DNA from 2 places in the Proteiniborus ethanoligenes genome. Region 2 is predicted to be linked to the other one. Evidence: predicted binding sites of a transcription regulator. Region 2 holds the regulator's gene; the other holds the start of a gene.

Region 1 (16,943 bases), on a different contig from region 2:
CAATAGTGCCTATTCTCTTACCATCAACTATTAGCTCTTGCAATTTAACTGTAGTATTAGAATCACTTATTTTACTATTATCTGCTCCTCTCATTATTCTTTTGCCCATTCTTCCCATCATTTGATTATGCATTCTCATCATACTATTGTCTACATTATTTTCAAAAACAACATTGCCATTTTCATTTATTATCTGAATCATAAAATTATCTATAAGGCTGGAATTACTTATGTTTCTCAAAACCTTGTTTGACCAGCTATTATCTATAGAGTAGGAGTATTCAACCATTTTAACAATATCACTAATTCTGTCAGCATGCTCCTCCTCCATATAGGTGTTAAATTTATTAAATATAGTTAAGTTAGTTATTACAGCTACTAGAACAACAGATAATATGGCTACACTTAGCATTAGTATAATAATTTTAGTTTTAAGCTTTTTCATCCTATTCACCTACAAACTTATATCCTACTCCATAAACAGTATGGATATATTTATTATTTTCGTCCTCTATCTTTTGTCTTATATTTTTAATATGAGTATCTATGGTCCTATCATAGCCTTCATAGTCATAGCCTAATACCTTTTCTATTAACTCTTCTCTGCTAAATACTTTGCTTGGATTTTGCATTAATGTAGCAGCTAACTTAAATTCAGTAGGAGTAAGCTCTCTTTGCACTCCTTTTTTATATAATTCCATTTTATTAATATCCACACTTAAATCTCCATCTTTAAATTCGATTATTTCTGCTTTTATAAAGTCCTTTTCTGTTCTTCTAAATATGGCTTTTATCCTAGCTACGAGCTCTTTTGGACTAAAAGGCTTTACAAGATAATCATCTGCCCCTAGATATAGCCCGGTAACCCTATCTTCCTCTTCTGCCTTAGCTGTCAGCATAAGAATAGGGACTGTAGATTTAACTCTTATTCTTTTACATATCTCCTCGCCTGACAAATCTGGAAGCATTAAATCAAGGACTATAAAATCAATAGATTCTCTGTTAAATATATTCATTGCATCCTGTCCATTATGGGCTGTATATACATTATAATTTTCTTTTTGAAGATAGGCTTTTATTACCTCTGTTATCTGAGCCTCATCATCTACTACAAGTATATTTTTTGTATTGTGCATAATAGAATTCACCTCACTAAATCAAAAATACTACAATGACCAGTATCTTTCAATACTGGTCATTAAAATAAATAGTATTATCTAATTCTTTTCTTCATTTTTTCATATTCCTCGTCGTCAATTTCTCCATTTACATATCTTTCATTTAATATTTCTAGTGCTCTATCTGAATCTCTTGATGTATTATTAAGCCCTTTAATTAGCTTATATATAAGAAATATAACTAAAGCTGCTACTAATACTCTAGATATTCCCATACCTAACATCCAAGGTAAGCCTGCACCACCACCAAAGCCAAATCCCATTCCAAATCCGCGACACATATTATTTCCTCCTTCATATAATTATCTTCCCTCTTTTTTATAATACAAAACAAATTTGAAGAAAATATGAAGATATGAAATAATTTTAGATTTTATTAATAATATTTATTATCCGTTAATACTGAATTTTATTTCATTATATAGGTCCTGGGTTTTTTCACTGTTATTATAGTTTATTATTATATACCCCTTTTTCAGCTTTAAATAAACATAGGGTGGCTTTCCATTATTTATATATAATCTTCCTTTTCCAATGCTTTCAAGACTAAATTTGCCTCTTAATATATTTCCCAAATCAAATCCATTCTGCTTTCTGATAATATTAGGTATAGAATCTAATAATATTACCTCTTTTATATCCTCTAAATAAACTGTAGATGCATACATACCACCAATGCTTATATACTGGTCTTTTATATCAACGCTTGGCGGCTGTGCTCCATATATAAAAGTAAGAGCAACAAAAATAAATATAATCCCAGTTACACCTATTATAGTACCTACGATTAGCTTTGTACTTTTTTTCATACTTCCATCCGGCTCTAAAGCGTTTTTATCATATTTTTGACTATTTATTAATATATAAGGAACAATAATAAATAAAGATAATATAGAAGCTATCATACCTATCTTTATGCCTAAATACTCCAATATACTACCTAGTATAAATATGCCACCCATTACAAACAATGAGTTTCCCATAAATCTGCCTAGTCCTTCGGTATCAACATTTTTCTTTTTCTCTTTAGACATGGTATTATAGCCTGATATAAGCCAATAACATTTAAAGTGTTTAATCAGAATACCTAGTACTATCATTAAGATCCCTACGAAAATTACAATGTACATAATTTTCTCCCCCTTGCTATGCAGATTCTATAATATATATATTATACCATAAGGTGGTTTTTTGTTAAATTGAATACAAGTTTTAAATATATAATCTATCTATTTCTAATTGTTCTCCTAATTTCTCATATTTGTATAAAAGCTCTTAGTTTATTTACAGATTCTTTTAAGGCTTCACTAGTCTTTACCTCTATAACAACAGATATATTGTTAGCCTTAGCAAAACTAAGCCTATCATCTATAGGTATTATTCCAGTATATAGAGGCTGATGATCTGAATTATTATTAAAGTCATGAAGGTGCATATGCTTAATCCTATCCTTAAATCTTAATAAAACAGGCTTCTCGTTAAAATTAGCCTTTGCATCATGTCCTACATCCCAGGTTAAATTGAAGTTATCAAATGAGCTCAACATTTCAAGTGCCCTTTGTATGAAAGGAATGTGAAAATTAGACGTATTTTCAATACATAATATTACACCTAGTGAATTAGCTAAGTTATTTAGTTCAGAATAGGATTCAAATAGCAATTTTCTAAACTCTAATTCATATGTTTCGTTAATCCATTGCCTTTTATAAGGTAATGTGCAATGAATACCATTATTAATATGCATATTAACAATTTTTATATCTGCCAAGCTTGTCCACCTTATTAGTTCTTTTCAGCGTTCTAAATGTCCCTTTCTAATAGAAGGATGAAAGGAAGTTAAATCAATTTCCTCTGGAAGATGAGCTGTGAAGTCAATATGATATTCTTTCTTAATGCTCCTTACTTCCTCATAACTAAAACTTTCAGGCATGAAAATAGGATAATTCATGTTTAATTCAATAAAATCTAGCTCTAGCTCTTTACAGAGCCTTAAATTTTCTTCTAGGTTACTATATTCAATTAAAGCAGGCATTCCTAGCTTCACTGTAAAAAGACCTCCTCTGAATTACAGGATTATAGTCCAACAAATCCTATTTCGTCTAAAGTTATTTTATTTTCTCATTAGAGCAACTCTATAAGGAAATAATTCGGATAGCATTATTCCTTCAGCTACTGCAGGGTCATTTTCCATAATTTGTTTTGCCTCTTCCTCTGAATCTGCTTCTAATACAACAATTCCAAATGTTTTTTCGTCCATATTTAATGTTCTGCCTGCTAAAACAAGCTTCCCTTCATTTAACAATTCCTGTAGGCTGCTAAAATGTCTACTTACGATTTCTTCTTCTTTTTCTGTCCAATTCGCTTCATTTAGTAAGCTTGGTACTAATTTCAATACATAAATGAACTGTTTCTTTTTTTCTGTCATTTCTATAGCCTCCTCATTTTAAGTCATTTGGGTTTCAGAATATATAGTTCAGTTTATCTTCCCATCTATACTGCATATCATAATAATCTTAATACTCTTAAACAAATCCTTTCATCTTAAATATTAATCATGCAGTTTCCCTTCTATGTAAAAATACATACTACTTTTATTAGGTACATTACTATATAAAATATATGCTGCCACTAATCGGCTAGGAGTTTAATAATAAATTTTTAAATGCAATTTCCCATTCTATATACTTTGTTACAGCAAATTTAAAAGTCTCATCGTTTTTTTTAGTGATAACTAGAACATTCTTGCTTATACCTTGCTTCCCTCTAGTAATTTCCTTTATTTCACTTAGAGGGATATCAAACTCATAATCGCCTTTTGTAAGGTTTACCAAAACTCCTATAAGAGCTATTTTGGCGAGACTGTGTTTAGAATAAATAAACCTTTGATTAGTTAATATTCCATAGCCATTTTGAACATTAAACGTACTCTTTACTCGATTAGCAATCCCCTGCATAATAATTTTTTCTTCCATGAAAAGACCCACCTCATATTATATAAGCTTTATTTAAATAATTTTTTAATACGGAACATGCGAAAGACGGTAGTCTTTCCTACAATGTGTTAAATAAAACCCTTTTCATAAATATGCTATTAAAGAAATTATAAACTAACATTACAGATATTACAATATAACTAGCTAAACCATATGAAAACGAAGGTCTTATGAAGACTTAGAGTTATAAATAATCTTCAAAAAAAAGACAATAGAAATGTTCGCTCGTAGTCGCAAATATTTCTATTGTCTTTATATCTAATATATTAATTTCGTATTTTAAATATTTGAAAGTATCCCTTGAGCCTTTCTTCTATTTTCTTTAATGTATCTAAGTCATATGAGCTGAATTTTTTTTGCCCTCCTAGAATTGTGTCTCCGTCCTTAAAATTTTGTATGTAGTATCTATTACTGCCTTTTAGATATTCTCCTATTTCTATTATATCCTCATATGTTAGTAGCTCTTTACATACAGTAGTTCTAAACTCATAATCCGTACAAGAGCTTTTTATTAAACTGATACTTTCAAGTATGCTATTTATATCTACATTAGTATTTACTACTTCATAATACTTAGGCAAGGGTGCCTTAATATCCATTGCAATATAATCTACTAGATTGTCGTCTATAAGCCTTTTAAGCACTTTTGGATTGGTTCCATTTGTATCTAGCTTTACTAAATATCCTTTGTCCTTAGCTTTTTTTATAAAATCGTATAATCCTTTATGAAGTGTAGGCTCTCCGCCTGATATACATACTGCATCCAAGAAATTTGCCCTTTTGTCTAGGTACTCAAGAGCAAATTCCTCTGCTATATATTCACCTTCATTATATACAAGGTTAGAATTATGACAGTATGGACATCTGAAGTTGCAGCCACCGGTGAAAAATACTGTGCATATTTTATCTGGATAATCTATGAATGAAGATTTCTGATGTCCTTTAAATTCCATAATTTCACCTCTATATGTTAAAACCATTATTTAAATAGCTTTCTTTACAGTATAATTTTTGTCATTTAAACTTTCTTCAGTATCAAATTCAACTCTGTCCTTATATTCTTCCTTTTTACCCTTGTTCCATGATTGAACAGGCCTGTGGAAGCCTACAACCCTAGTCCATACCTCTGTTTCCTTGCTACATTCTGGACAAGTAAACTGTTCTCCTTTTAAGTATCCATGGTCTGGACAAATGCTATAAGTAGGAGTAATAGTTAAATATGGTATTCTGCTATTTTCAAAGGCTCTTTTTAATAAAAGCTTAACAGTTTCAGGACTGTCAATCTCTTCTCCAATAAATCCATGTAATACTGTGCCACCAGTATATAGTGTTTGAAGCTTATCTTGATGTTCAATAGCTTCAAATATATCCTTAGTATGGTCTACTGGAAGCTGTGTAGAGTTTGTATAATATGGCTCATCTCCACCTTGAGTATATATTTTAGGATACATTCTCTTATCCATCCTTGCAAATCTATAGGCAGCACCTTCTGCTGGTGAAGCTTCCAGATTCCAAAGGCTTCCTGTTTCCTCTTGGAATATTTGAATTACTCTGTTCATGAATTCCATTATGTCTATCGCAAATTCTTTTCCTTCTTCTGTGGTTATATCCTTTCCAAGTAAATTGACACAAGCCTCATTCATACCATTTAAGCCTATGGTGCTAAAATGATTTTTAAAATATTCTCCTTCAGCATCCTTTATAGCTTGAAGATAAAACTTAGAATAAGGATATAGACCTACATCCATATATCTCTCAAGAACCTTACGTTTTGTTTCACATATTTCCTTTGATATTTCCATTAGCTCTCTTACTCTTCTTTTAAACTCCTCAACTGATTTTGCTGTATAGCCAATACGTCCCATATTTAAAGTAACCACATTTATAGAGCCAGTAAGAGGATTAGCACCAAATAAGCCTCCACCTCTTCTTCTTAGCTCACGGTTATCAAGTCTAAGTCTACAGCACATGCTCCTTACATCTTCAGGATCTAAATCACTATTTACAAAGTTTGCAAAATATGGAGTACCAAATTTCCTTGTCATTTCCATAATGGAATTAGCTACCTCTGAATCCCATGGAAAATCCTTTGTAATATTTATTGTAGGTATGGGAAAGCTAAAGCTTCTGCCTGCACCATCACCCTCCATCATAACCTCACAATAAGCCTTATTAAACATATCCATTTCTTTTTGGAATTCTCCATAGGTTTTATCCATTCTCTTGCCACCAATGATAACCTCCATGTTTTTTAACATAGGGTGTGGCGTAATATCTAATGTTATATTTGTAAAAGGTGTTTGAAAGCCAACTCTCGTAGGTATATTTAAATTAAATACAAAGCTTTGAACTGCCTTTTTTACATCATCATAATCTAAGCCATCATAATATATAAATGGAGCCACATATGTATCTAATGAGCTAACTGCCTGAGCTCCTGCTGCTTCACCTTGCAATGTATACAACCAGTTAACAATCTGTCCTAAAAAAGATTGAAGATGCTTAGCAGGTGAAGACTCTATCTTTCCACTTGCCCCTTTAAAGCCTTCATTTAGCAATGCCTCAAGATCCCAACCACAACAATAAGGAGCTAAAAGCCCTAAATCATGAATATGTAAATCACCTTTTATATGAGGGTCTCTTAATTCTTTTCTGTATATTTTATTTAGCCAATATTTTTTTGTAATAGATTCTACAATATGATTGTTAAGACCCTGTAAGCTAAAGCCCATATTTGCATTTTCATTGATTCGCCAATCATCTAATGACACATATTCGTCAACTAATGTCTCCGCATCCATAAAGAGATTTTTAGTATCTCTCAATTCTTCATGCTTTCTTCTATATAATATATAGGCCTTTGCAGTCTTAGCATGACCTTCTTCTATTAAAACCTTCTCTACTATATCCTGTATATCTTCTACAGTAGGTATGCTTGCTCCAAATGCTTCTGTTACTATATTAACAACCATATTAGCCAATTTCTTTGCTATACTTCTATCATCCCCACCAACTGACTTTGCTGCTGCAAATATTGCGTTTTCAATTTTCCCCATATCAAAATCGACAATATCTCCGTTTCTTTTCTGTACCCTAGTTATCATGTCATTTCCCCCTTATATTGTGGTATTGTTGTTAACAATACATATATATTGTGTATTATTGTATTTAATTATAAGGCAAATAATATATGGTTGCAACTAATTTTCGTGTTTATTTATGTATTTTTTACATTTAGGACATAAGGACCAAAAAATAAAACTAAGGCACTGAAACTTTACTTCAGTGCCTTAGTTATTAAAAAGCATTTTTGTCTAAGTAGTATAAAACTAATTTAGCTATTTCTCTAATTCTATCCTCATCTATATTGTCTATAGTATCTCCTGGAGTATGGTATCCATTTTTAAGGTCCATATCAATTAAACATAATGAAGATACTCCCTTAGCACCAAAATGACTATGGTCACTTCCTTGACCTACAGCTTGAATACTTTTAAGTTCAAGGTTTTTAGCATATTGATAAAATTCTCCCTTTAAATCTGCATTAGTTTTATCATAGCTCAATAGGGTAAGTGTGTCTATATGCTTAGAACCTACCATGTCTAAATTAATCATGGCTGTAGTATTCTTCAATGGATATATGGGATTATCCGTATAATGCTGAGAGCCGTATAAGCCCTCTTCCTCTCCATTAAAACCAATGAATAATATGGATTTTTTAGGCTTATATTTTCCTTCTTTTAATACTCTTGCTATTTCCATCATTACCGCAGTACCAGAGGCATTATCTAGCGCTCCTGGATTATATGTTCCGTTTTTGTTGTCTCCCACATGGTCAAAATGTGCCCCTATTATTATGAATTCGTCTTTCAGTGTCTTATGGCTTCCTTCTATTAGTCCAATTACATTAGCAGGCTCTACATTTTCTACTGCATAATCTGCTTTTATGTATATTTCATGTCCTTCTTTTGAATAATCTATTAACTCTTTAAAAGTTGAACTATTGCAGCTGAAAAGCAAGGGTCTGTCTTCATAAAATTTAACTGCTGGATTAGCATTGGGTCCTACTACAAAACTACCATAGGTCTTATTTATGTCCACTTCTGTGATTATTCCACCAACACTACTATCTTTTAGCAAAATACTAGTAAGAAGATTCGTGTTACCCTCACGAGCTAACATACTTTCTGAAATCAATAGGATTTTCCCTGTGTATTTCTTCGAATAATCAAAAAACTTCTCTGTGCTTTGGACAAACAAAGCTTCTCCTTTTGCTTCACCTTTTATACTAAAAGAACTGGAATATGTATTAACTGTAAAATCTTTTATGTACTCATATTTTTTTACGGTCTCTCCACTACTAGTTACAACCTCTAATTCAGGAGCACTATAAGTAAACCTTACTTTTTGTTTATAATGCTGTAAATAATTTTCAAGGGCATCTGGATTTTTAAGACCTATTTTTTTAAAATAATTTGCTATATAATTAGTAGCAAGTTCATTTCCCTTTGTTCCTGCAAGTCTTCCCTTGTATTCCTCCGAAGTAAGCTCTTCAATTGTCTGCATAATATTTTTTGAATTAATATGCTTTTCTTTAATATTTTGAAAGCCTGTAGTTTGTTCTTGAACACTTCCTCTAACATTAGCTAAAGAACAACCACCAAGTATTAAAGAGATAATTAATGTTATAAAGATAAATATAGTTAATCTCTTTTTAATTTTCAAGACTATAACACCTCGTATATGTTATATTATATACACAAAAAGATAACTATATATCAATGTATATCCTTTTCTATAGGTAATTCAATATTCACATTAAAGCTATGGTCTTTATCTTCAATTCTTAATGCTCCTTTGTACTCATTTACTATTCTTTGTATGTTATTTAAACCATATCCATGGTTTTCCTTATCATCTTTTGTAGTATATCTTTCTCCTAAGGCTTCTGAATGGATTGATGATATGTTCGATTTTGAATTGTATACAGTGATAACTAAATAATTTTCCTTAGTAAACATTTTAAACTCAATATACGGGTCATTTATATTAGGTTGTAAGCATGCCTCTATTGCATTGTCTAAAAGATTTCCTATAACTACAGATAAATCTATATAGTCAAGGGCTATATCATCAGGCAATTGAACCTCTAAATCCAACTTAATTTTTTCTCTCAATATCTTGTCCCTTTTTACATTAATAAGAGCAGTAATAGCAGGATGTCCAACATCAATTATTTTGTTAATAAAAGAAATATCTTCCGATAGATTTAAAATATATTTTTCAGCTTCTTCTTTTTTGTCTAAAAGAATCAAACCATATAATGTGCTCATATAGTTATTGAACTCATGTCTCTGAGCACGAATATTTAACAATATGTCCTCCATGCTTTTGATATAGAAATTTTGATTTTCATATTCTTTTATTTTTAGCTTCATTAGCTCCTCTTGCTGTTCCTGTTTAATTATTTTTTTTGTAAATATATAGATTAGCCAATTGAATACAATAGTGCATAATGTAAGTATAGATAAAATTATGTAATCCATATAAGAATTAATTTCCACGTATTTAAAAACAATAAACGCAACATACATAATTATTAAATTGAATAAAAGAATAAAAACCATTGGTGAATTCTTCCTGTTTTGAGCATAAGAATATATTTTTCTTTTATTAACCCAATACCTTGTAATCAGAATAAAGCTCCCCTTTCCAATAATTATCCCTAAAATTCTATAAATATTAAGTTCTAGAATAACAGATGGTGGTATTTGAAAAATATATGTAATGAGGTTAACTGTAATTAATTCTAAAATAAACATTATGACTACACCTATAATTAACATAGCTGAAACAATCAAAAATCTTTTTTTGAAAATTAGAGAAAACATAATATTGGTAACTAAAAGAATTAATATAAATCCTATAAAATTTGCTAATCCAAGAATACTATTAACAATAGTACCAAAAGCTATAACTATTATTAACCCAGTAATTATATTTTTTTTATTAGTTTTTTCTTCTGCAAAGGAAGCCTTTAGAAAAAAGAACATCATACATACATCAATAATGTTAGTAAAAAAGTTAACTATTACTATCAATTTAATCACCCTGTAATTATTTAAATCTCTTGCATTCTAAAACATATAGTATCTTATTCTATATTTAATGCAAATTACCTTCTAATTGTTTTAAGCATTAAAAAGAGACGGTATAGGTTAATATAAAAGAACCGTCTCTATAAAGTGCAGGTTATTTAGTTTTTAATACCCTCATTGAATTCAAAACTGCTAATAATGCTACTCCTACATCTGCAAATACAGCTTCCCACATGGTAGCTACTCCAAAGGCACCTAAAATTAGGACTATACCTTTGACTCCTAAAGCTAAAATAATATTTTGAAGAACTATTTTTTTTGTTTTTCTGGCTATGGATATTGCCTCTGATAGCTTTGAAGGCTCATCAGTCATCAGTACCACATCTGCTGCTTCTATAGCAGCATCTGAGCCTAGTCCCCCCATAGCAACCCCTATATCTGCCATTGCTAAAACTGGAGCATCATTTATTCCATCACCTACAAATACTAGCTTGCCTTTTTCTGATTTTGTTTCTTTTATTCTTTCAAGTACATTGACCTTGTCCTCAGGTAATAGCTCTGAATAGTATTCGTCAAGACGAAGCTCCTCTGAAACCTGTTTAGCTACATTGTCTAAATCTCCCGTTAGCATAATAAGCTTTTTAATTCCTTGTTTTTTTAGTGCTTTAATAGCTTTTGCTGAATCTTCCTTTATTATATCGGAAATAGTTATGCTTCCTGCAAACTTCTTATCTATGCTAATATATACTATGGTTCCTGAACTATCCAATTGGGAAGCTGCTACTCCTTCTCTATGAAGCAATTTAATGTTTCCTGCCAACACTTCCTTGCCTTCTATATTAGCTTTTATACCATGACCTGAGATTTCCTCATAGCTGTTAATTAAGCCTTCATCAACTTCACCATTATACTCTTCTATAATAGACTTAGCAATTGGATGATTTGAGTGTATCTCTGCCATTGCTGCCAGCCTTAAAACCTCACTCCTAGTAAAGCCTTCTGCTACATTTATTTCTCTTACCTTAAATACTCCTTGAGTAAGGGTACCAGTCTTATCAAATACAACTGTATCTACTCCATTTAATGCCTCTAGGTAATTGCCTCCTTTTACTAATATCCCTGACTTAGATGCACCACCTATTCCACCGAAAAATCCTAGTGGAATAGAAATAACTAATGCACATGGACAGGATATTACTAAAAATATTAATGCACGATATAGCCAATCTGCAAAAGCTTCACCTGTAACTATTGGAGGAATTATAGCTACTAATGCTGCTCCAATAACTACTAGTGGAGTATAAAACCTTGCAAACTTTGTAATAAAGTTTTCTGTAGGAGCTTTTTTGTTGCTTGCATTTTGAACTAAATCTAAAATTCTAGATACTGTAGATTCACCAAACTCTTTTTTTACTTCTATATTTAAAAGTCCGTTTGTATTTACAAATCCACTTAATATTGTATCCCCAGCCTTCACTCTTCTGGGAACAGATTCGCCTGTAAGAGCTGAGGTTTCTACCATGGATTCCCCTTCTAGAATTATTCCATCTAGAGGTACTCTCTCTCCAGGCTTCACCACTATAGTGTTTCCTACTTTAATCAGCTCTGGCTTTGTCACAACTAAGCCTTCTTCTGTCTTTAAATTTGCATAATCAGGTCTAATATTTAATAGTGATTTGATAGATTTTCTTGAACGCTCCACAGCAATATCTTGGAAAAGCTCACCTATTTGGTAAAACAGCATTACTGCTACTCCTTCAGGATATTCTTTTATAGCAAAAGCTCCTATAGTTGCAATAGCCATTAAAAAGTTTTCATCAAATACTTGACCCCTCATTATATTCCTAGCTGCTCTAAGCAAAACATCTCCGCCTATTAAAAAATAGCTAAATATATACAAAGGCAGCTGAATATACTGATTTTGTTTTAAAATAACTCCTCCTAAAAACAATAATGCCCCTAGGGCTATCCTCACATTTTTTTTGTTTAATAAACTGTGACTTCCTTCTCCATGGCTATGTCCATGTGAATGGTCATGACCTGAACAGCACTCATCCTTAATAGGATGATTATGCCTTCCAAGCTCTTCATAGTAATTCTTTGTTTTTACAATAACATCTGGCTCTAATGTATTCACTATTTTTTTTATCTTATCTAATATAGCTTCAAATCCTAGACTATCTTCATATTCTATAGATAGTACCTTAGTTGCAAAGCTAAAGCTTGCACTCTTAATCTCCTTCATAGTATTTACCTTGTTTTCAATCTTTGCAGCACAGCTTGCACAGTTTAAACCATCTAAAATGATATCTTTCTTAATCATGCTCCTAGCCCCCTTATTATGAAATTTATTATTAGTCCGAATACATATGAATAGTTGTTCATATGTTCACTCAGTTAAAGTATACTATTTCTAAATATAATTGTCAATTAGGCAAATAGATTATGAAAAAAACTTAATAAAAAAGAAGCATTGATAAATGCTCCTTATATTATACTGGCCTTAAACATATTATTAACTATATATGAATGTGTTACAAAGGCTGATGATACACCTAGTATAACACCTACTATTACATCCGAAGGATAATGAACGGCTAAGTAAATTCTAGAAATTCCTACTAGGGTTGCTAATGCTATGAAAATAAACATAAACTGCGGTAAATAAAAAGAAAATATTGTAGCCATTGAAAAGCTTGCCGTTGTATGCCCTGATGGGAAAGAGTAATCCTTTAATACTATATCAAAGGTCTTAATATTTTCTAATATATTGTAAGGTCTTTCTCTAGACATGGTTCTCTTAAGTATTTGAACGAAAACCTGACTAAAGGATAGAGAGGCTAGTAGCTCAAAGCCTAAGGGTCTAGATTTCCCTATATTAAGCACTATTAACACAAGAGGCATGATACCAGAAAAAATTAATCCTCCTAATTCAGTTATTCGAGGCATGATAAAGTCTAGTATTTTGCAGCTTATTTTTGTATTAAATACATGAAAAATTCTATTGTCACCAAAGATAAGAAATCTTTTTAAATGCTTCATTTGGCATCTTCCTTCTATATTATTAAATCATTAAATACTATTATAGTCAGCATTAGACATTTTGTAAAATACTTTTTTGATTTTTGCAGAAAAATATAAATATTCCTTCAATTATTTTTTTATTAAGACGAAATAGAATTTAGTAATACTTCATATTTAAATACAGCTATTCAAATCTAACTAGCTTTACACCAAGAATAAAGAATATTAACCCCATAACTACTAATACAAAGGTTGGCATTATTGCAGCATTAAATCCGCTCCCATACATGGCGATTTTCTCCATGCCCTCAAGTGCCCATTTTTGAGGCATAAAGTTTGCTATCCCAAGTAAAATCTTTGAGTTTACAATGTCTAATGGCCACATACAACCTCCCAGCATGGATGTACTAGTCAAAACAACAGGTAATAATGCTGAAAGCTGTGAATGTGTCTTTACTAATCCTGCTAAAAATAATCCTAAGGAAGTAGTAGTAAATACAAATGCCAATCCCACAACCATAATGCCTAAAAAGCTATCCCCAAAATCCATTTTAAACAAATATTTACCACCTATCAGGAGCAGTCCTATTTGAAATACACCTATTAAGTATGCGGTAACAAATTTGCCTCCTAATATAGTAAATTTTGAAGCAGGAGATATTAAAAGTCTTTGCCATGTGTTGTTTTCTCTTTCGGTTAATATCTCCCCTACTCCAAACGCTATAGTATACATGGAGAAGAACAAAGCAAAGCCTAGGGTCATATGCTTCATATTGTCGTATTTATTAGTTGAATCTAAGGTCTCTGTCATAACTGTTACAGGCTTTTTATATCTCCAGGCTTCTACTACTTTTCTATATGCATTATCAGAAGCAGTATTTTTGTCTATATTTAAGTTTGATTGGAGATAATCTCCTGTAAGCTGAGCTATTTTATAATTTACTATAGTTCTTCCTACTATGCTTGAGAGCAGGCTTTCTAGTGTATATATATCTCTATCCTCTTTAATCCTCATTATTGTAATTGCAGAGCTTTCTGAGTTCTTAACTTTATTTTCAAAGCCCTCTTCTAATACTACAGCTGCTAATATTTTGCCTTCCTCTACTTTTATTGTAGAATCCTGGTAGCTATCCTCACTAAATATAAATGTGTTATCTAGCTTTAATTCGTCTATAATCCTTGCTGAATATTCTGTATTGTCCTTATCTATTATGGCTACTATAGATGTATAGTCACTATTTTGAGCTGCTCCCATAAGATAGGTAAAAATAAGAGCCATTGCGGTCATCATTACTAGGACAAGATATTCGTCTTTAAATTTCAGCAATCTGAGCCTTATTATGTTCAGCATATGCTTCCTCCTTTTTACCCTTAATCACTAAAACAGCCAATAATATAAATACTATTCCCATCAGGATTAGTCCTAATAGCCCAGGGGCTATCTTTTCTATTCCATAATCCATCATTACTCTTTGATATGATTTTATAGTTAATCCTGTAACGGTAAAATTACTTAATACCTTCATTGGTTCAGGAAAAGCATCTATGGGCATAAAGCTCCCCCCAAGAAGTGCCATCCCATTAATAAATACACTTTCAAACACATTGGCAGCCATATAGTTATCATTTTTAAGAGTTAATGCAGATATAAGTATGCCTATTCCTGCTACAGAGAAGACTGTGCATAATGATATTAGTACCACATATAAAATATTTCCCCATCTAACTTTGTAAACTAAGCTAGTTACTAGTATTATTATAGCTACCTGTACAAGTCCTAATAAAAAAATAGTAAAGAACTTTCCACTTAATATTCTCCATTTTTCTATCCCTGCTATAATTGTTCTTTGATATGTAACATCTTTTTTTTCTTTAAGCAAAAGCTTCCCTCCCATGGAAGCACAAAATAACACAAACATTCCAATCATTGCAGAAGCATAATATTGAGTCCCTGAAATAGGTTTTTTTTCATTGGCAGTTATGTGATTTATTTTAATCCTTGAGCTTTCCATAGCCTCAGCTATATTGCTTATTATAGCTTCCATATGGTCATAGACTTCAAAGCCTACTCCCTCCTCTAACCCTGCTTCTATAAATACATTTTTTCCTATTATTGTTGCAGATAAGCCATCTGCAAATCCTCTCATTATTCCTTCTATTATTTGACTAGATATATATCTATCTGGATGTCCTAATACTTGAATATTTACTGTGTTTCTAAAGGGCGTAAGAAAGTTTATATACATATCATATACAAAGTTTTCAGGCATGATTATTATTCCAGATACCTTTCCATTTTGAAGAAGCTCCTTCGCCCTTTCCCTATGAGTTATTTCATAGCTTATTATTTTTTTAACTTCTTCATTCTCTAGAAAATCCTCTATCAGCATACTTTCTAGGTTTAAATTCTGTAATACTTTAGTCATTTCATTTAATCCTGCATCTTCTGAGTCCTTCACAAAACCATTCCTGCTAAAAAAATTTATAAACTCTTCTGTTTCCTTACTTTGGTCATACTCTAATACAACTGCCACCTTTATTATCGGCTTTTCTATGTCTGTTAAAAAAGAGCTTTTTAAAGCTGAACCTAGTATGGATATGAGTACTATAGGCATGAGAATTAATATTGCAGTTGCTTTTTTATCTGATAGCAATATTTTTAAATCCTTTAATATAATAAAAATGATGTCCATATACTCACCCCTTAATCTCTCAAAGCTCTACCAGTAAGATGCAGAAACACGGATTCTAGATTAGGTTTTTGGATATCTACTGAAAGTATATTAGAGTTAGCACTAGATACTTTTGAAATAATATCCACAAATATGTCCTTCCCATTTTCTGTAGTTAATGTTACTTCATTATCCATAACCTCTACATTGACTATATAGTCAATGCCTTTAAGTCTTCCTAATAGCTCTTCGTTTAAGTTATCAAATACTATTTTTGTTTTTTTCTTGCCCTTTATTATATTTACTAGCTCATCCTTATTCCCTGTAGCTATGATTTTACCTTTGTCCATAATACTAACTCTAGTACATAAATACTCTACCTCTTCCATGTAGTGACTAGTATATATTATAGTCATACCTTCTTTATTTAATTGTAATACTGTATCTAATATGTGATTTCTTGATTGTGGATCTATTCCTACAGTTGGTTCATCCATTATAAGTATTTCAGGCTTGTGAAGAAGTGCTGCTCCTATATTTATTCTCCTCTTCATTCCTCCTGAATACTTATCTACTCGGTCCCTTAGTCTATCTTTAAGTCCTATTATATCTGCTACTTCTTCTATTCTTTCCTTTAGTAATTTCCCTTTTAAGCCATATGCACGACCCCAAAATTTTAAATTATCATATCCTGTCAATGTTGGATAAAGTGCTATTTCCTGTGTTACTACACCTAGCTTGTTCTGAATCGCCTTAGGTTTTTTGATTATACTCTCTCCATTATAGACTATATCTCCATTATCTGGTTTTATTAAAGTTGATATCATAGATATGGTAGTAGACTTACCAGCTCCATTAGGCCCTAATAATCCAAAGACTTCTCCTGCCTTTATTTCAAAACTTATTTCATCTACTGCCTTTATTTCCTTATACTTCTTACTAATGTTAGTAATCTCTAATAATGCCATTTATTTTGCC
Region 2 (16,943 bases):
AGTAAGTATATCATAGAGGGAGGCAAAAGATTAGTTGGCGAAATTCCTGTAATTGGAGCCAAAAATTCTGTGCTACCTATACTAGCAGCTACTGTAATCAACAATAATACAAGTACAATTTTTAATACTCCAAATCTAAGAGATGTAGAGATTATGGAACAGATATTATTAGCCATAGGGTGTAAGGTCAATAGGTCAGACAATATAATTTTCGTTGATTCAAGAGATATTTCTAAAATTAGAATACCTGAAGAGCTTGTACGAGAAATGCGTTCCTCAATTATATTAATGGGGGCTATGCTAAATAGATGTGGTGAGGTTGAAATAAGCTATCCTGGAGGATGTGAAATAGGACCTAGACCTATAGATTTGCATTTAAAGGCCCTTAAGGAGCTAGGGGCAACAATAGAAGAAGCCCATGGTTTTCTATACTGTAAGGCTGACAAGTTAAAGGGCTGTGACATACAGCTAGATTATCCCAGCGTTGGTGCTACAGAGAATATTATGCTAGCAGCAGTAAGAGCAGAAGGTACTACAATAATCCGAAACGCTGCTCGAGAACCTGAAATTATTGATCTTCAAAACTTCCTCAAAGGAATAGGAGCCAAAATACATGGTGCAGGCACAAGTGTAATAAGAATAGACGGTGTAGATAGCTTTACTAGCGTAGAGCATACTATTATACCTGATAGAATAGTGGCAGGTACTTATATGATAGCTTCTGCTATAACTGGAGGAGAGGTAGTTTTAAAGAATATTGAGGTAGAACATATTCAATCTATAATAGCGAAGCTTAAAGAAACTGGATGCATGATATATAATAACTGTACTACCTTAAAAATTATTGGACCTAAAAGACCAAATGCTATTGAAACAGTTCAAACTCTACCTTATCCAGGATTTCCAACAGATATGCAGGCTCAAACAATTGCACTACTGAGTATTGCAAATGGAACTAGCATAGTTACAGAAACTATATTCGAGAATAGATTTAAGCATGTAGAAGAGCTTATTAGAATGGGAGCTAATATAAAAACAGTTGGTAAGGTTGCTATAATTAAAGGTGCTAAGGAACTAACAGGCGCAAAGGTTACATCTAAAGATTTAAGAGGTGGAGCTGCCTTAGTTTTAGCTGCATTAGCTGCTAAAGGCACTTCTATTATTGAAGATACCTATCATATTGAAAGAGGATATGATGGTCTAGAAAAGGCACTCATGGCATTAAACGCAGATATAAAGAAAATTTAAGCAGCTTATGCTGCTTAAGGCTCAAGGGACAAGCCTTAGTGGAGGAGCTACTATGAAAAAAAATAGCAACATAGATAAAAAAATTAAAAAGAAAAAAACTGGACTTATATTTATTATATTTTTATTATTAATCTCTATTTTTTTTATTTTATATACTAAGACAAGCTTCTTTCATATTTCAAATATAGAGGTGTTTGGAAACGAACAAATATCTGATGATAAGCTAATACTTGCATCGGGAGTTACTACTGGTGAGAATATTTTTAAAATTAATTTAAAATCCGCTAAAGAGAATATTAAACTTCATCCCTACACAAAAAATGTAAAAGTGAAAAGAAAGCTACCTAATAAAATTGCTATTCATATTGAGGAAAGAAAAGAAGCCGCTGTTATAGTTCATATTGGGTCTTATATATACATTGATGATGAAGGAATTATTTTAAACATTCTTTCAGAAAAAAAAGATAATAAGTGTATAACTATAAGCAATTTAGAAATAGAAGAAGCAGAGATAGGCAAAGAAATTATTTTTAATAATGATGAAATGAATAATTTGATTTTAGAATTTATTGATTCTTGTACTAAGCTAGGGCTAGCTGAAACTTTTAACCAGGTGTCATTTGATGAAGATGGAGAAATCACCATTTATTTGGAAAATGGACAAGAGGTTGCATTTGGAACCTTAGATGATGTAAAATATAAATTGAATTTTCTTCAAGCTATATTAAAGGAGTTAGAAAGCAATAATCAAAGATACAAAGCTATTCACCTAGATAAAGGAAACAATGCAATCATAATAAAAGATAATGACTAGGGGGAGGAAAATGAAAGATATTAAGAGCAATATTTTAATTATATTAGTTTGCATAATATTGGGCGTTATTTTAGCTATTCAGCTTAAGTCTGTTGAAAACAACATAGGCTCTAGTACAATTCCTACTCAAAGAGCTCAACAGCTTGCTATTGATTATAAAAAAATACAAGATGAAAGAGATAGAATAAGAAATGAACTAGATAATCTTGAGGCAAAGCTAAAACAGTATGAAAAAGGTGAAGCTGAAAAAGACGTGTATTTAGAAAATTTATATAAAGATATTGAAAAGTACAGAGTTTTAGCTGGCTATGAAAGTGTTCAAGGGCCTGGAATAGTTATTGAAATTAACGATCCACCAATGGAGGTTTTATATGGGGAAGATTCAAGTGCCATAGTAGATAATTATGAATTCCTTCTTCAAATAATTAGTGTAATAAATGCAACAGAAGCTGAAGCCATATCTATTAATGAACAAAGATATACTAGTTTTACGGAAATTGTTCCAGCTGCTAAACATTTGGAAATCAATGGAGTTTCCTTTGGACCGCCCTTTGTTATAAAAGCCATTGGGAAACCCGATGATTTAGAAAATGCATTAAGAATTAAGCGTGGAATTATATGGCGCATGGAAAACTTGCTTAACCTAGATATACACATAAAACAGGAACAGAATATAGTTATTCCTAAATATAGAAAAATAAAGGAGTTTAGATATGCTAAACCCTTAGAGGAAATTTCAAATTAACCATTGGAGGGATTAAACAATGGGAGAAAAAAAGAGTAGTATTGTATGGCTTATATTTTTTTCTGTTCTCCTAGGAGTACTGCTATCATTTCAAATGAAGCAAAATATTGATGATTATGATTTAGTATCATTAAAGTCAATACAGATAATGAAAAATGATATAAACAATATGAACAAAGAAATTGAGGACATAAAAGAATTAATAATAAAAAAAGAAAAAGAATTAGAAGAGTTAGAAGAATTGATAAATAACGAAGAAACAGATATTTCAGAGCACTTATTGAATGGAATAAAAGAAATTAAACTTATAGCAGGATTAGATGATGTTCAAGGACCTGGAATAAGAGTATTAATAGCTGATAATGAAGATGAGGACATAGTAGGTGCAGAAATAAATGAAGACATTATACATGATGCAGATATTCAAATATTATTGAATGACTTAAGAAAAGCTGGAGCAGAGGCTATCAGTATTAACGGTCAAAGAGTAATGTCTAGATCAGAAATAAAATGTGCTGGTCCTACAATAAGAGTAAACGGAAGAAGCTCTGCCAATCCCTTTATAATAACTGCAATTGGTGATCCTAAGCTGCTATACGCTGCTATTAACGCGCCTAATACTTATGGTTGGCAATTAAGGGAAATTTACAAATTAAGAGTTGAAGCAATTATAAAGGACAATGTATATGTACCTAGATATTATTGGACAGATCAAGAATTTAAGTATGCAAAACCAAAAAAAGAAGGTGAATAATAATGGTTATTTTAGCTTTTATAGGTATCCTTATGGGGGTGTTGATAGGAATATATTTACCTATAACATACTCTGCAAGCTATTCCTTGTATGTATCAGTTGCTATATTAGCATGTTTAGACTCAGTTTTTGGAGGTATAAGAGCAACACTTGATAAAAAATTTAATACAGCAATATTTATATCTGGATTTTTTGGCAATGCAATACTAGCAGCATTTTTAGCTTATGTTGGGGATAGACTTGGTGTACCTCTTTATTATGCAGCTATATTTACTTTTGGAGGGAGGCTATTCCAAAATTTTGCTATTATAAGAAGATATTTTTTTAGCAAAAAAGATACTAATTAATGAAACAAGATAAAAATCATTATTTTTATCAAAAAAAGAGGAAAAAAGGCAGATATATTGAATTTAATATATAATAACATCTGCTTCAACTAAGGGGGAAATAATATGAGTGACTATATCGCATCTATTGATATAGGAACATCAAAAATATGCACTATCATTAGTGAACTAGATAGAAACGGGAAAGTACAGATTATTGGAATTGGCAAAGCTCAATGTGAAGGTATTAGAAAAGGTGTAGTTGTAGATATTGAGTCTACTGCCAAGTCCATAAGTGAATCTGTAGAGCAAGCAGAAAATATGGCTGATGTTGAGATAAATCAAGTTTATGTCAATATTCCCGGTGGCTATACAAGTATTATTAGAAATAAAGGAATAATTGCTGTTTCTAATGATAATAGAGAGATAGGCGTAGACGACATTAAAAGAGTATTAAATTCAGCTACAATAATATCAGTTCCCCCTGATCGTCAAATTGTTGACATAGTACCAGTACAATACATTGTAGATGGGTATGACGAAATTAGTGATCCTACAGGCATGTTTGGAGTTAGACTCGAAGCTGATGTAGAAATAGTTACAGCCTCACTTACTACAATTCAAAATTTAGTGAAGAGTGTAAATAAGGCTGGACTAGAAGTGCTAGGCATTATTATGGAGCCTTTAGCTACATCTGAATCAGTGCTTACCAAGGATGAGACTGAACTTGGAGTTTTACTCATTGACATAGGAGCAGGGACTACAGACTTTTCAGTGTTTAAAGATGGAAACATTGTTTATTCGGGTCTTATTCCTGCAGCAGGCAACCACATTACAAATGATATTTCTATAGGGCTGAGGCTTGCTGTAAAAGAGAGTGAGGATATTAAAAGAAAATATGGGTTAGCATATACTGGCTTAGCAAAGAATGATAATATATTTGAAGCTACACCCATAGGGCTGAATGAAAAAATCAAAATACCAGAGCTGCAATTAGCAGAAATTATTGAAGCTAGAGTAGGAGAAATATTTGAGATTATTAATAATGAGCTTATGAAGTTAGGACTAAAGAACGAAATATTGGCAGGTGTAGTTATTACTGGAGGAGGAATAAGCTATTTAAGAGGGGTCAAAGAACTAGGTAGAATACTGTTTGACCTCCCTATACGGGTTGGACAGCCTAGTGGATTAGGAGTTAAAGATCCAATTTTTTCAGCTTCAGTAGGAATGATTAATTATTCTTTAAAGAGGAAATTCAATTATTATATAGAATACAATAATGTCGAGAAAAAAAGAATGAGAAATAAAAGCAGAAATAAAGAAGAAAATAAAGTAGTTTCGATTTTTAAAAAACTTTGGAATGACTATTTCTAGTATTAAATAAGGGGGTAACTGTATGTTCGATTTTGAAGTAGATGTGGAACAATTTGCTCATATTAAAGTCATTGGAGTAGGTGGCGGAGGAAACAACGCTGTTAATAGAATGATAGAGAGCCAAGTAAAGGGTATTGAATTTATATCCGTAAATACTGATAAACAAGCATTATATTCTTCAAAAGCAGAGATAAAGGTTCAAATTGGTGAAAAGCTTACAAGAGGTCTTGGAGCAGGAGCTAATCCGGAGATAGGAGCTAAGGCTGCTGAAGAGAATAGAAATGAATTAATGGAAATATTAAAGGGTGCCGATATGGTATTTATTACTGCTGGTATGGGTGGTGGTACAGGAACTGGAGCAGCACCTATAGTTGCTGAAATCGCAAAAGAACTTGGGATTTTGACTGTAGGAGTAGTTACCAAGCCTTTTATGTTTGAAGGTAGAAAGAGAATGATTCATGCAGAAAAGGGAATAGAAGAGCTTAAAAGTAGAGTTGATACCTTAGTTACTATTCCTAATGATAGATTATTACAGGTGGCAGAGAGAAAAACTTCTATTGTAGAAGCATTTTGCATAGCAGATGACGTTCTAAGACAAGGAATTCAGGGTATATCCGATTTAATAGCAGTTCCTGCATTGATTAACTTAGACTTTGCTGACGTTAAAACTATTATGTCTAATCAGGGTCTTGCGCATATGGGAATTGGAAAAGCTAGTGGAGAAAATAGAGCAACAGAAGCTGCTAAGCAGGCAATACATAGTCCTTTACTTGAAACTTCAATTGAAGGAGCAAAGGGTGTATTATTAAATATTACAGGGGGGCCAAACCTAGGAATTTTTGAAGTCAATGAGGCTGCTGATTTAATTAGACAATCAGTTGACCCTGACGCAAATATTATTTTTGGTGCTGGGCTTGATGATAATCTTAAAGATGAAATAAAAATAACCGTAATTGCTACAGGATTCGACAACATTAAAAAACAAGCTCCTGTGGAAACGCAAAAATTGTCAATCACTGGCGATAAGGTTAAAGAAAAGGTTATGCCAGATACAAAGCAACTTGATAATGACGATCTCGATATTCCGACGTTTTTAAGAAGAAGAGATAAATAACTCTTTCTAGTTTCTAGAAAGAGTTTTTTTTCGACTTCAATAAGTGACAGAATTCTAATATTACATATATTATAATAGACATAATATTAAAGGTTATTGAATAAAAGTTAAATAGAATATGAATGTACAATAGAGGGGGCAATATTTTGTACATATATGCTGAATACCTTTTATTGGAGAATATGCTGATTAACTATATTCTACTGCATTTAACAAAAAAATTTACTAAAACAGAAGCAAATAATATTAGAGTATTATTGGCTTCTTTTATTGGGGCAATATATTCTTTAGTCATATTCTTTCCTTCATTAAAATTCATGACAAAATTTATTATTAAAATCTCTGTCTCTATATTAATAATAATAGTTGGATTCAATCCATCTAAGCTTAAAAAGTTTATTAGGCTTATTTCAACCTTTTATGTAATGGCTTTTATATTTGCTGGTGCATCATTGGCTTTATTCTACTTAGCTCAAGCTGAGACCTACGCTGGTAATGGTATATTTTATATTAAGGATTTTCCAGTGAAGCTATTAGCACTTGCAATATTTGTTTCATACACTCTAATTAAAACCGTATGGGGATATATCCATACCTTTTTAGCAAAGGGTAAAACCTTTATTCCAATTGTTGTAGGCTTAAATAGTAAAAGTGTTGAAATAGTAGGACTTTTAGATACTGGAAATATGTTAAGAGATCCTGTTACTAAGACACCAGTAATAATAATACAGTTTAATGCTATCAAAGAGCTATTACCTGAACAGGTACAAGATATTTTTAAAAGATATAAGGAAAACGACCTAGAAACTATTTCTGCAATAATGGTTGAAAACATGACTAACATAAAGTTTAGGCTAATACCTTACAAATCCTTGGGTAAGGAAAATGGAATGCTAATAGGATTTAAGCCAGACAAAGTGATAGTTAAAGATGATGAAGATAAAATATTTTGTGACATAATTGTAGGTATATATAATAATACCTTATCAAATGACCATAACTATGTTGCATTACTTCATCCTGAAATGTTTATAGAAAAGGAGGTAGTATAAGTGAAGAAAAGAATATACAAGCTAAAATTAATTATAAGAATATATTATATAAAAATATTAAGAAAAATAGGCTTATATGATGAGTCTGAGGTTTTCTATATTGGTGGAAGTGAAGTATTGCCACCACCATTGACTCAAGAGGAAGAGAACTACCTTGTTTCAAGACTTAATGAGGATGATACTATTCGGACTATTTTAATAGAAAGGAATTTAAGACTAGTAGTTTATATTGCAAGAAAATTTGAAAATACAGGAATTGGAGTAGAAGATTTAGTTTCAATAGGTACTATTGGACTAATAAAAGCTGTAAATACATTTAATCCTGATAAAAAAATTAAGCTTGCTACATATGCTTCGAAATGTATAGAAAATGAAATTTTAATGTATCTTAGAAGAAATAGTAGAGCTAAAGCAGAGATATCCTTTGATGAACCATTAAATATTGATTGGGATGGAAACGAGCTATTATTATCAGATATATTAGGCACAGACAATGATATTATATTCAAAAATTTAGAGGAAGAGGTAGATAAGAGCTTGTTAAACCAAGCAATTTGCAAACTCTCCAATAGGGAAAAGAAAATTATGGAGCTTAGATTTGGTTTAGAAAATGGTGAGGAAAAAACTCAGAAAGAAGTAGCGGATTTATTAGGGATTTCACAATCATATATATCCAGATTGGAAAAGAGAATAATTAAAAGATTAAAAAAAGAAATCAGCAAAATGGTATAAAAAATCAAAAAATAAGAAAAATACATTAATAGTACAGGTAGACTGAGGTTCATCAATATTGTTTTTAGTTATGTATGGTTTGTAACTAGGAATAATATGCTGAATCTCATTTTTATTTTACAATAACTTAATCTATTTACATTAATTGTTGAATAATAAACAATTAAAAAGGCAATAATTTTTATGTAAAAGGGGCAAAACATCATGAAAGGAATGAATTACTTATATGCATATAAACAAAGTTGAAATATGCGGAGTAAACACATCAGAATTACCTGTACTTACTAATAAAGAAATGAGAGTGTTATTTGATAGGATACATGCAGGCGATATGACTGCAAGAGAAGAATTTGTGAGAGGAAATTTAAGGCTAGTACTAAGTGTTATACAGAGATTTAGTAAAAGAGGAGAACATGTTGATGATTTGTTCCAGGTAGGATGTATAGGATTAATAAAGGCAATAGACAATTTTGATTTATCTCAAAACGTTAGATTTTCAACCTATGCAGTTCCCATGATTATCGGGGAAATCAGAAGATATTTAAGAGATAATAATTCAATAAGAGTAAGCAGATCCTTAAGAGATATTGCATATAAAGCATTACAAGCTAGAGATCAGCTCATAAATAAAAACTCAAAGGAGCCAACCATAACTGAGATAGCAGAAGTATTAGGGCTACCTAAGGAAGAGGTAGTATTTGCACTAGATGCAATTCAAGATCCTATTTCATTGTTTGAACCTATATATCACGATAGTGGAGATGCTATATATGTCATGGATCAGGTTAGTGATGAAAAAAGTGAAGATGAAACATGGCTTGAAGAAATAGCATTAAGAGAAGCTATTAGAAAGCTAAATGACAGAGAAAAACTGATCTTAAACTTAAGATTTTATGAAGGCAAAACACAAATGGAGGTTGCAGAGGAAATAGGAATATCTCAAGCTCAAGTATCAAGACTTGAAAAAAATGCGTTAAAGCACATGAGAAAATTAATATAACATGTTTTCTTTTACCATTGCTTTCACAACAAAATATTAGGAATAATAATAGAGGTAATTGTAGCATATATATTATAGAGATAAATTAGAAGAAGGTGATAAGCAATGGTAAAGGCAACTGATTTACGTGAGAAGGAAGTAATAAATGTAAGGGATGGTACTAGATTAGGTTTAATATCTGATATTGAAGTGAACTTAGAAAAGGGAACTGTAGAAGCTATTATGCTTCCAGGACCAGGTAGGATATTAGGCTTATTTGGGAAGAACTTAGACTATGTAATTAAATGGCAAAACATTGTAAGAATAGGCAGCGATGTTATATTAGTAGATCTTAATTTAAACACAGAGGATTATTTATATTATGGAGATGAAAATAAAAAAGAATAGCAAAGAGAAAAATATATAGGGCTTAAAACTGTTTATATATGGACACATAATAAAAGATATAATATAATTTGATTAAGACTTTGGCTAAAAGGAGGGGAAACAAACATGAAATGTCCCTATTGTGATTATTATGAATCCAAGGTAATAGATTCCAGACCAACTGATGAAGGACAAGCTATTCGAAGACGAAGGGAATGTATTAAATGTAGTAAGAGATTTACTACTTATGAAAAGATAGAAGACATTCCACTAGTGGTCATAAAGAAAGATGGAAATAGACAAGCATACAATAGAAACAAGCTATTAAACGGTATAATAAGAGCATGTGAAAAAAGGCCAGTTTCTATGAAAAGAATAGAGGAAATAGTAGACGAAATAGAAAAAAACTTATTTAACTCAATGGAAAGAGAAATAACTACTCAGCTCATTGGTGAAATGGTAATGAATAAGCTTAAAAATACAGATGAGGTTGCATATGTTAGATTTGCATCTGTTTATAGACAGTTTAAGGATATAAATACTTTTATGGATGAACTAAAAAAACTACTTGATGAAAAATAGGACTCTTATGAGTCCTTTTATCATAACAGAGTAATAGTTTGGTGAGGTGCTAAAATGAGTGCAAACATAGGCTTTAGATTAAATAGACAAAAAGAAATAGAATTTTATACTATACCTAGCTTTGAAGAAACTAGAATTGTAAAGCATGGATTCACTACTAGGATAGGAGGTGCTAGTCCCCATCCCTTTCATAGCTTAAATTTAGGATTGAACACTGAAGATAATGAGGAAAATATAGTGAGAAACTTTGAAACTATTTCAGATGCATTAGAGGTACCTATGGATAAAATGGTATTGTCAGATCAAGTTCATGGAACAAACATTAGAATAATAACGGAAGATGACGGAGGAAAAGGACTAGTTAAGCCAATGGATTTTAAGGAAATAGATGGATTACTAACAAATGTGAAGGGGATTATGTTATTTACTTTTTATGCAGACTGTGTTCCTTTATTTTTCTTAGATAGGGCTAAAAAAGTAGCTGGTGTTGCTCATGCAGGCTGGAAAGGTACTGTAGCCAAAATAGGAGAAAAAATGATTAAAACTATGGTTAGTACTTACAGTTCTAATCCAGAGGATATATTAGTAGGCATAGGCCCTTCAATTGGAACCTGTTGTTATTCAGTAAAAAAAGATGTACATGATCAATTTAATAATAATTTTATTAATACAATAGGTATTTTCAGTAACCAAGATATATATACGTGGCAGTTAGATCTCTGGAAAGCAAATGAAATTATATTAAAGGAAAATGGGATATTAAGTAGAAATATTACAATAAGTAATTTATGCACGAGCTGCAATACGGAAAAGTTTTTTTCCTATAGAAATGAACAAGGGAATACTGGTAGAATGGCTGCATTTATACAGCTTATTTAGTCAAATAATAAAAGGGGAATGATTTCATGAGGTCACATGAGTTTGAAAAAATTTTACTGCAAAAAGTTTTGCAGCATATTGATGTGGGAATTCATGTAATAGACTCGAATGGTAAAACTGTATTTTACAATGAAACCATGGCAAAGCTTGAGGGAATAGAAAGAGAAAAAGCTATGAACAGACAGTTATTAGAAATATTCCCTAGCTTAAACGAAAATACAAGTACATTATTAAGTGTTATAAAGACTGGTGAAAGTATAATAAATAGAACTCAGACCTATTTAAACTATAAGGGACAGAAAATAACTACAGTAAATACTACTATTCCTATAAATCGTGACAATACTATATTAGGAGCCTTAGAGATTGCCAAAAATGTAACTAATATTCAGAAGCTTTCTGAGCAGCTTGTAGACTTGCAAATAGAGCTAATTGGAGATAATAAAAAGGACATACCCTCTATATCTAATCATTATGTATTTGACCACATTATAGGACGCAATGAAGAGTTTTTAAAGGCAATTGATATTGCAAGGAAAGCAAAGGATTCATCTTCCAGTGTATTAATTTTCGGAGAAACTGGCTCTGGAAAAGAGCTTTTTGCTCAAAGTATACATTATGATGGCCTTCGTAAAAGCAAGCCCTTTATAGGGCAGAATTGTGCTGCCTTTCCTGAATCTCTTTTAGAAAGCATCCTATTTGGAACTGTAAGAGGTAGCTTTACTGGTGCAGTAGATAGACCAGGCTTATTTGAGCAAGCAAATGGTGGAACCATATTATTAGATGAAGTAAATTCAATGGGAATGTCACTGCAAGCAAAGCTTTTGAGAGTGCTCCAAGAAGGATATATTAGAAGAGTAGGAGGGCTAAAAGATATACCAATAGACGTAAGGATAATAGCTACTACAAATGAAGAACCTTTAGAATCTGTAAGCAAGGGAACCATAAGAAAAGATTTATATTATAGACTTAATGTAGTTTCTATAAGAGTTCCACCTTTAAGAGAAAGAAGAGATGATATTAAGCTATTGTGCGAACATTTTATCAAGCATTACAACAGAAAGCTTAACAAAGATGTTTGGATGATTTCAAAAGATTTAATGCAGGAATTTATGAAGCATTCCTGGCAAGGCAATGTAAGAGAGCTAGAAAACCTAATTGAAGGAGCAATGAATTATATCTCTAATGACGAGCATGTTCTTAAAAAGGAGCATTTTTATGGATTTGTGCCCAGTATAATGGATAAGGAGCCTAACTATGATGAATTAATTCATTCTCATAAACCATTGCCAGATATAATACTTAATGTGGAGAAAAGTTTAATTCAAGATGCACTTGACCAGGCAGCCTATAATATTTCAGAGTCAGCTAGATTATTAGGAATTAAAAGACAAACACTACAGCACAAGATTAAAAAATATAGAATACCATTATAACCGCAAATTCTTTTGCATATAACCGCAAATAAAATTGCGGTTTTTTATTTTATTTAGCATATAAGACAGTACTTTAAAATACTATTAATGTAAAATATTGCAAAACACCTGTTTTGTAGCATATAACGTATTTGAATATATTGGCAACGATATTGCAATAAAAAATACATGGGTTGTTTAATTATACTTATTTTGGAGGTGTGTATTATATGGATAATGTTAGGGTTGTAATTTGGGGATTTGGAGCAATGGGAAGCGGAATGGCAAGAATGCTACTTAAGAAAAAAGGAGTAGATATTGTAGGCGTATGTGATATGGATCCTAATAAGGTAGGGAAAAGTATTTTTGAAGTATTAGGTATTGATAAAGAAAATAGACCGGAAGTAATTATAAAAGAAAACGTAGAAGAGGTTTTAACAGAGAAGTGCTGCGATATTTGCTTGTGTGCAACAGATTCCTTTACTAAGAGTGCCTTTCCTAAATTAAAATACGCTTTAGAAAAAAAGGTAAATGTTATTTCAACAGCAGAAGAAATGTCATATCCTTATGCTCAAAGTCCAGAGCTAGCTAAAGAACTTCATAATATAGCTAAGGAAAACGATGTCACAATTCTAGGAACAGGTATTAATCCTGGGCTTATTATGGATTTATTAGTAGTTTGCTTAACTGGCTGTATGATTGATGTAGAGCATATAGAAGCTAAGAGAGTAAACAGCCTTTCCCCATTCGGACCTGCTGTAATGGAAGAGCAGGGAGTGGGACTGACTGTAGAGGTCTTTGAAAAAGGTGTAGCAGATGGAACACTTGCTGGACATGTTGGTTTTCCAGAGTCTATTCAAATGATTGCAAAAGCAATAGGCTGGGAGGTAGAAAAAATAGAGCAGCAAATGAAGCCTATAATAACAAGTGTAGATAGGAAATCACCTTTTGGATTTGCTAAGGCTGGAGATGTAGCAGGAGTAAATATGACTGGACAAGGGTATGTGAATGGAGAAATAAAGATAGATATGATACATCCTCAACAAATTGAGCCTGAAATGGAAGGAACATATACAGGAGATTACATAACTATTAAAGGAACACCAGAAGTTAATATGTCTATTAAGCCAGAGGTTGAAGGTGGATTAGGTACTATAGCTATGTGTGTTAATATGATTCCTCATGTTATCAATGCAGATCCAGGTTTAAAAACTATGATAGATCTACCTGTACCAAGAGCAATAATGGGTGACATGAGAGATTTAATAAAAAGGTAGGGTGATTTAATGGAATGTGCTAAAAAAGGGACATGGGTGCGAATTCACAATGTTATATTAAGTCCAAAAGAAAGAGCACCACAGGTTCCAGAAGATACTAAAAAGGTTCCTCTTGAAATGTGGAGTAAAGGGTTTCTTGTAGATGATGGAGCTAATATTGGTGATATGGTAACTGTAGAGACATATATTGGGAGACAAGTAACTGGAAGGCTTATAGAGATCAATCCATATTTTAATCATGACTTTGGCAAATGCATTCCAGAGCTATTGTTTATTGGAAGACAATTAAAAGCCATTCTTGAGGCAGGTGAAGATATTGAATAAGGATATGAGCTATGATGCAGTTATAGAAAGAAAAAAGGACATTATGAAAAAGGCTGTAGGTATAGATTATGAGGCATATGAAAGCGGTGGTATAGCCTTTGATTATGAGAGAATGATGAGAGAAACAGGATATACTCTTCAAGAAATGCAGGACATTCAAAGAGAAACAGGCGTAGGTAACACTCCCATATTAGAGCTTAAAAATCTAACGGGGCTTGCAAGAAAATTAGCACCTAAAGGAAAGGGAGCCAGAATATTTATTAAAGATGAAGCATCAAATCCATCTGGTAGCTTTAAAGCCAGAAGGGCAGCCATAAGTGTATATCATGCTAAAAAGCTTGGCTACAAAGGCGTAATTGCAGCAACTAGTGGTAATTATGGCGCTGGTGTTGCCAGTCAGGCTGCTATGAGGGGGTTAAAATGTATTATAGTGCAGGAATGCTATGATTCTAGGGGCATTGGACAGCCAGAAATTATCGAAAAGGCTAGGAAATGTGAAGCCCTTGGGGCAGAAGTAGTTCAACTATCTGTAGGACCTGAGCTATTCTATACATTTTTAAAGATGCTAGAGGAAACAGGCTACTTTAACGCTTCATTATATACTCCTTTTGGAATTGCAGGTGTAGAGACCTTAGGCTATGAGATTGCTATGCAATTTAGAGAAAGAGAAGGAAGAGATCCTGATGTAGTAGTTGCAACAAATGCAGGTGGTGGCAATCTTACAGGCACAGCTAGAGGATTAATAAAGGCAGGTGCTTTAAATACTGAAATAGTAGGAGCAAGTGTAAATCTAAAAGGATTACACATGGCAAGTGATAAACAGTTTAATAGAAAATCCTTTACTACAGGACATACAGGATTTGGAATACCTTTTACTACTTGGCCAGACCGTTCTGATGTTCCTAGATCAGCAGGTAGACCTCTTAGATATATGGATAGGTATGTTACAGTAAATCAAGGAGAGGTTTTTTATATAACTGAGGCTTTAGCACAAATAGAAGGAATAGAGAGAGGACCAGCAGGCAATACATCCTTAGCAGCTGCTTTTGCTATTTCTCAGGAATTAGATCAAGATAAAATAATATTAGTACAGGAAACAGAATATACAGGAGCAGGTAAACATATCCAACCTCAGCTTACCTTTGCTAGAGAAAATGGAGTAAAAATAATGATAGGAGATCCAGACCATGAGATTCCAGGAGAAAACATTATTTTACCAGAGAATCCAGGTTTAATAAAAGCTAGGGATATAGACTTAAATAGCCTTAAAAAATCCTATATCAAAAACTGCATAGATATTATGAATGTAACTTCATTAACTGATGAAGACATAGAATTTTTATCTGCAGATACAAAATCCAATGCTGATTTTGTTCGAGATGCATTAAAAGAGCTAGGGTTTAATTTATAATTTGGAGGTGTAAAATGAAAAGGAAAGATGATTTTGAAACTAGAAGACAGCATTTAAAGGATTTGACTGAAGAACAACTAGAAGCAAGGTTCTGGGAGTTAGCTGAAAAAATAGTTGAGCCAATGGTAGAGCTAGCACATAATCATACAAGTCCATCTACAGAAAGGTCAGTTTTGTTGAGAATGGGATTTTCAAGTCTTGAAGCAGCTGCTATTGTAGATGGGGCTATAACAAGAGGATTATTAGGAAAAGGTGCAGGACATTTAGTATATAGATTATCCAAGGACTATAATTTAAGTATAAGGGGAGCAGGATTAAAATTAGTCCAAGGACAAATGTGGGATGAGGTTATGAATATATTTGCAGGAGGTGAAAAATAATGAAGCTAAGACCTAATGAAAAGCTAGATGTTAAAAATATACTGGAAAATCTTCAGGATTATAGACCTAGAAGAAGAGGCTGGCACTGGAGAGAAGGAGTAGGAGAAAAAAGGAATATAGGGAAATTCACCTATTATGACAGTTCCCAATCCCTAGAGCAAAGCCAGCCACTTCCATCAGCTCACTATTTTGATAATATAGATCCTCAGCCAGACTCAGTAATAACTACTGAAATAGCATCAGGAAGATTTGAAGACGACATAAGAAGAATGAGAATGGCTGCTTGGCATGGAGCTGATCATTTAATGGTAATTAGAACTGCAGGTCAAAGCCATTTTGATGGCTTAATAGAGGGAACGCCTCAGGGTATTGGTGGCATTCCTATAACTAGAAAACAAGTTAGAGCACAAAGAAAGGCACTAGATTTAATAGAAGATGAAGTAGGCAGGCCCATTAATTATCATTCCTATGTAAGTGGAGTTGCAGGCCCAGAAATAGCTGTAATGTTTGCTGAAGAAGGAGTAAATGGTGCTCATCAAGACCCTCAATATAATGTTCTATACAGAAATATTAACATGATAAGATCCTTTGTAGATGCTGCAGTAGCAAAGAAGGTAATGACTTGGGCAGATATGGCTCAAATAGACGGAGCTCATAATGCAAATGCTACTGCTAGAGAAGCATGGAAGGTAATGCCTGAGCTTATGGTGCAGCATGCTATTAACTCTATGTATTCTGTAAAGATAGGAATGAAGAAAGAAAACATATGTCTTTCAACAGTACCTCCAACAGCACCACCAGCACCTTGTATGAGAATTGACTTACCTTATGCAGTTGCATTGAGGGAGCTGTTTAAGGATTATAGAATGAGAGCTCAACAAAATACAAAATATATGGGATCATCTACAAGAGAAGCTACTGTAACACATACCTTAAACCTGCTAATTTCTAAGCTTACTAGGGCAGATATACAATCTACCATAACTCCTGATGAGGGAAGAAATGTACCTTGGCATATATATAATATTGAAGGAACCAACACTGCAAAACAAGCACTAATAGGTATGGACGGACTTACAGAAATGGTGGAAATTAAAAGAGATAAAGGTGAGCTAGCAAACAAAGTAAGAGAATTAAAAGAAAGAGCAAT

What was found. The regulator NrdR, encoded in region 2, represses ribonucleotide reductase genes. The targets are predictions, from matches to a motif close to CACNANATNTNGTG.
Region 1: a site for NrdR is predicted at 7,284-7,297, ahead of BLV37_RS07940 (ribonucleoside triphosphate reductase). Genes of this name have one in related genera too.

What each region holds. Positions count from the first base shown of each region.
Region 1 covers NZ_FNQE01000016.1:37,660-54,602, reverse strand. Annotated here, with positions in the region: gene BLV37_RS07985 (sensor histidine kinase) at 1-445, opposite strand, end outside; gene BLV37_RS07980 (response regulator transcription factor) at 447-1,136, opposite strand; gene BLV37_RS07975 (SHOCT domain-containing protein) at 1,214-1,459, opposite strand; gene BLV37_RS07970 (DUF3784 domain-containing protein) at 1,568-2,308, opposite strand; gene BLV37_RS07965 (sugar phosphate isomerase/epimerase family protein) at 2,434-2,946, opposite strand; gene BLV37_RS07960 (apurinic/apyrimidinic endonuclease family protein) at 2,971-3,222, opposite strand; gene BLV37_RS07955 (YciI family protein) at 3,289-3,603, opposite strand; gene BLV37_RS07950 (PH domain-containing protein) at 3,815-4,150, opposite strand; gene BLV37_RS07945 (anaerobic ribonucleoside-triphosphate reductase activating protein) at 4,438-5,124, opposite strand; gene BLV37_RS07940 (ribonucleoside triphosphate reductase) at 5,155-7,275, opposite strand; gene BLV37_RS07935 (M28 family metallopeptidase) at 7,469-8,896, opposite strand; gene BLV37_RS07930 (sensor histidine kinase) at 8,950-10,272, opposite strand; gene BLV37_RS07925 (heavy metal translocating P-type ATPase) at 10,424-12,592, opposite strand; gene BLV37_RS07920 (phosphatase PAP2 family protein) at 12,757-13,311, opposite strand; gene BLV37_RS07915 (ABC transporter permease) at 13,478-14,644, opposite strand; gene BLV37_RS07910 (ABC transporter permease) at 14,607-15,986, opposite strand; gene BLV37_RS07905 (ABC transporter ATP-binding protein) at 15,998-16,933, opposite strand; gene BLV37_RS07900 (hypothetical protein) at 16,934-16,943, opposite strand, start outside.
Region 2 covers NZ_FNQE01000001.1:44,931-61,873, forward strand. Annotated here, with positions in the region: gene murA (UDP-N-acetylglucosamine 1-carboxyvinyltransferase) at 1-1,248, shown strand, start outside; gene BLV37_RS00215 (cell division protein FtsQ/DivIB) at 1,301-2,062, shown strand; gene BLV37_RS00220 (DUF881 domain-containing protein) at 2,073-2,807, shown strand; gene BLV37_RS00225 (DUF881 domain-containing protein) at 2,827-3,561, shown strand; gene BLV37_RS00230 (small basic family protein) at 3,570-3,908, shown strand; gene ftsA (cell division protein FtsA) at 4,014-5,261, shown strand; gene ftsZ (cell division protein FtsZ) at 5,284-6,375, shown strand; gene spoIIGA (sigma-E processing peptidase SpoIIGA) at 6,522-7,427, shown strand; gene sigE (RNA polymerase sporulation sigma factor SigE) at 7,428-8,159, shown strand; gene sigG (RNA polymerase sporulation sigma factor SigG) at 8,386-9,159, shown strand; gene BLV37_RS00260 (YlmC/YmxH family sporulation protein) at 9,265-9,546, shown strand; gene nrdR (transcriptional regulator NrdR) at 9,652-10,107, shown strand; gene pgeF (peptidoglycan editing factor PgeF) at 10,162-10,986, shown strand; gene BLV37_RS00275 (sigma-54 interaction domain-containing protein) at 11,013-12,422, shown strand; gene ord (2,4-diaminopentanoate dehydrogenase) at 12,632-13,678, shown strand; gene ortA (2-amino-4-oxopentanoate thiolase subunit OrtA) at 13,688-14,002, shown strand; gene ortB (2-amino-4-oxopentanoate thiolase subunit OrtB) at 13,995-15,413, shown strand; gene BLV37_RS00295 (ornithine aminomutase subunit alpha) at 15,428-15,793, shown strand; gene oraE (D-ornithine 4,5-aminomutase subunit OraE) at 15,793-16,943, shown strand, end outside.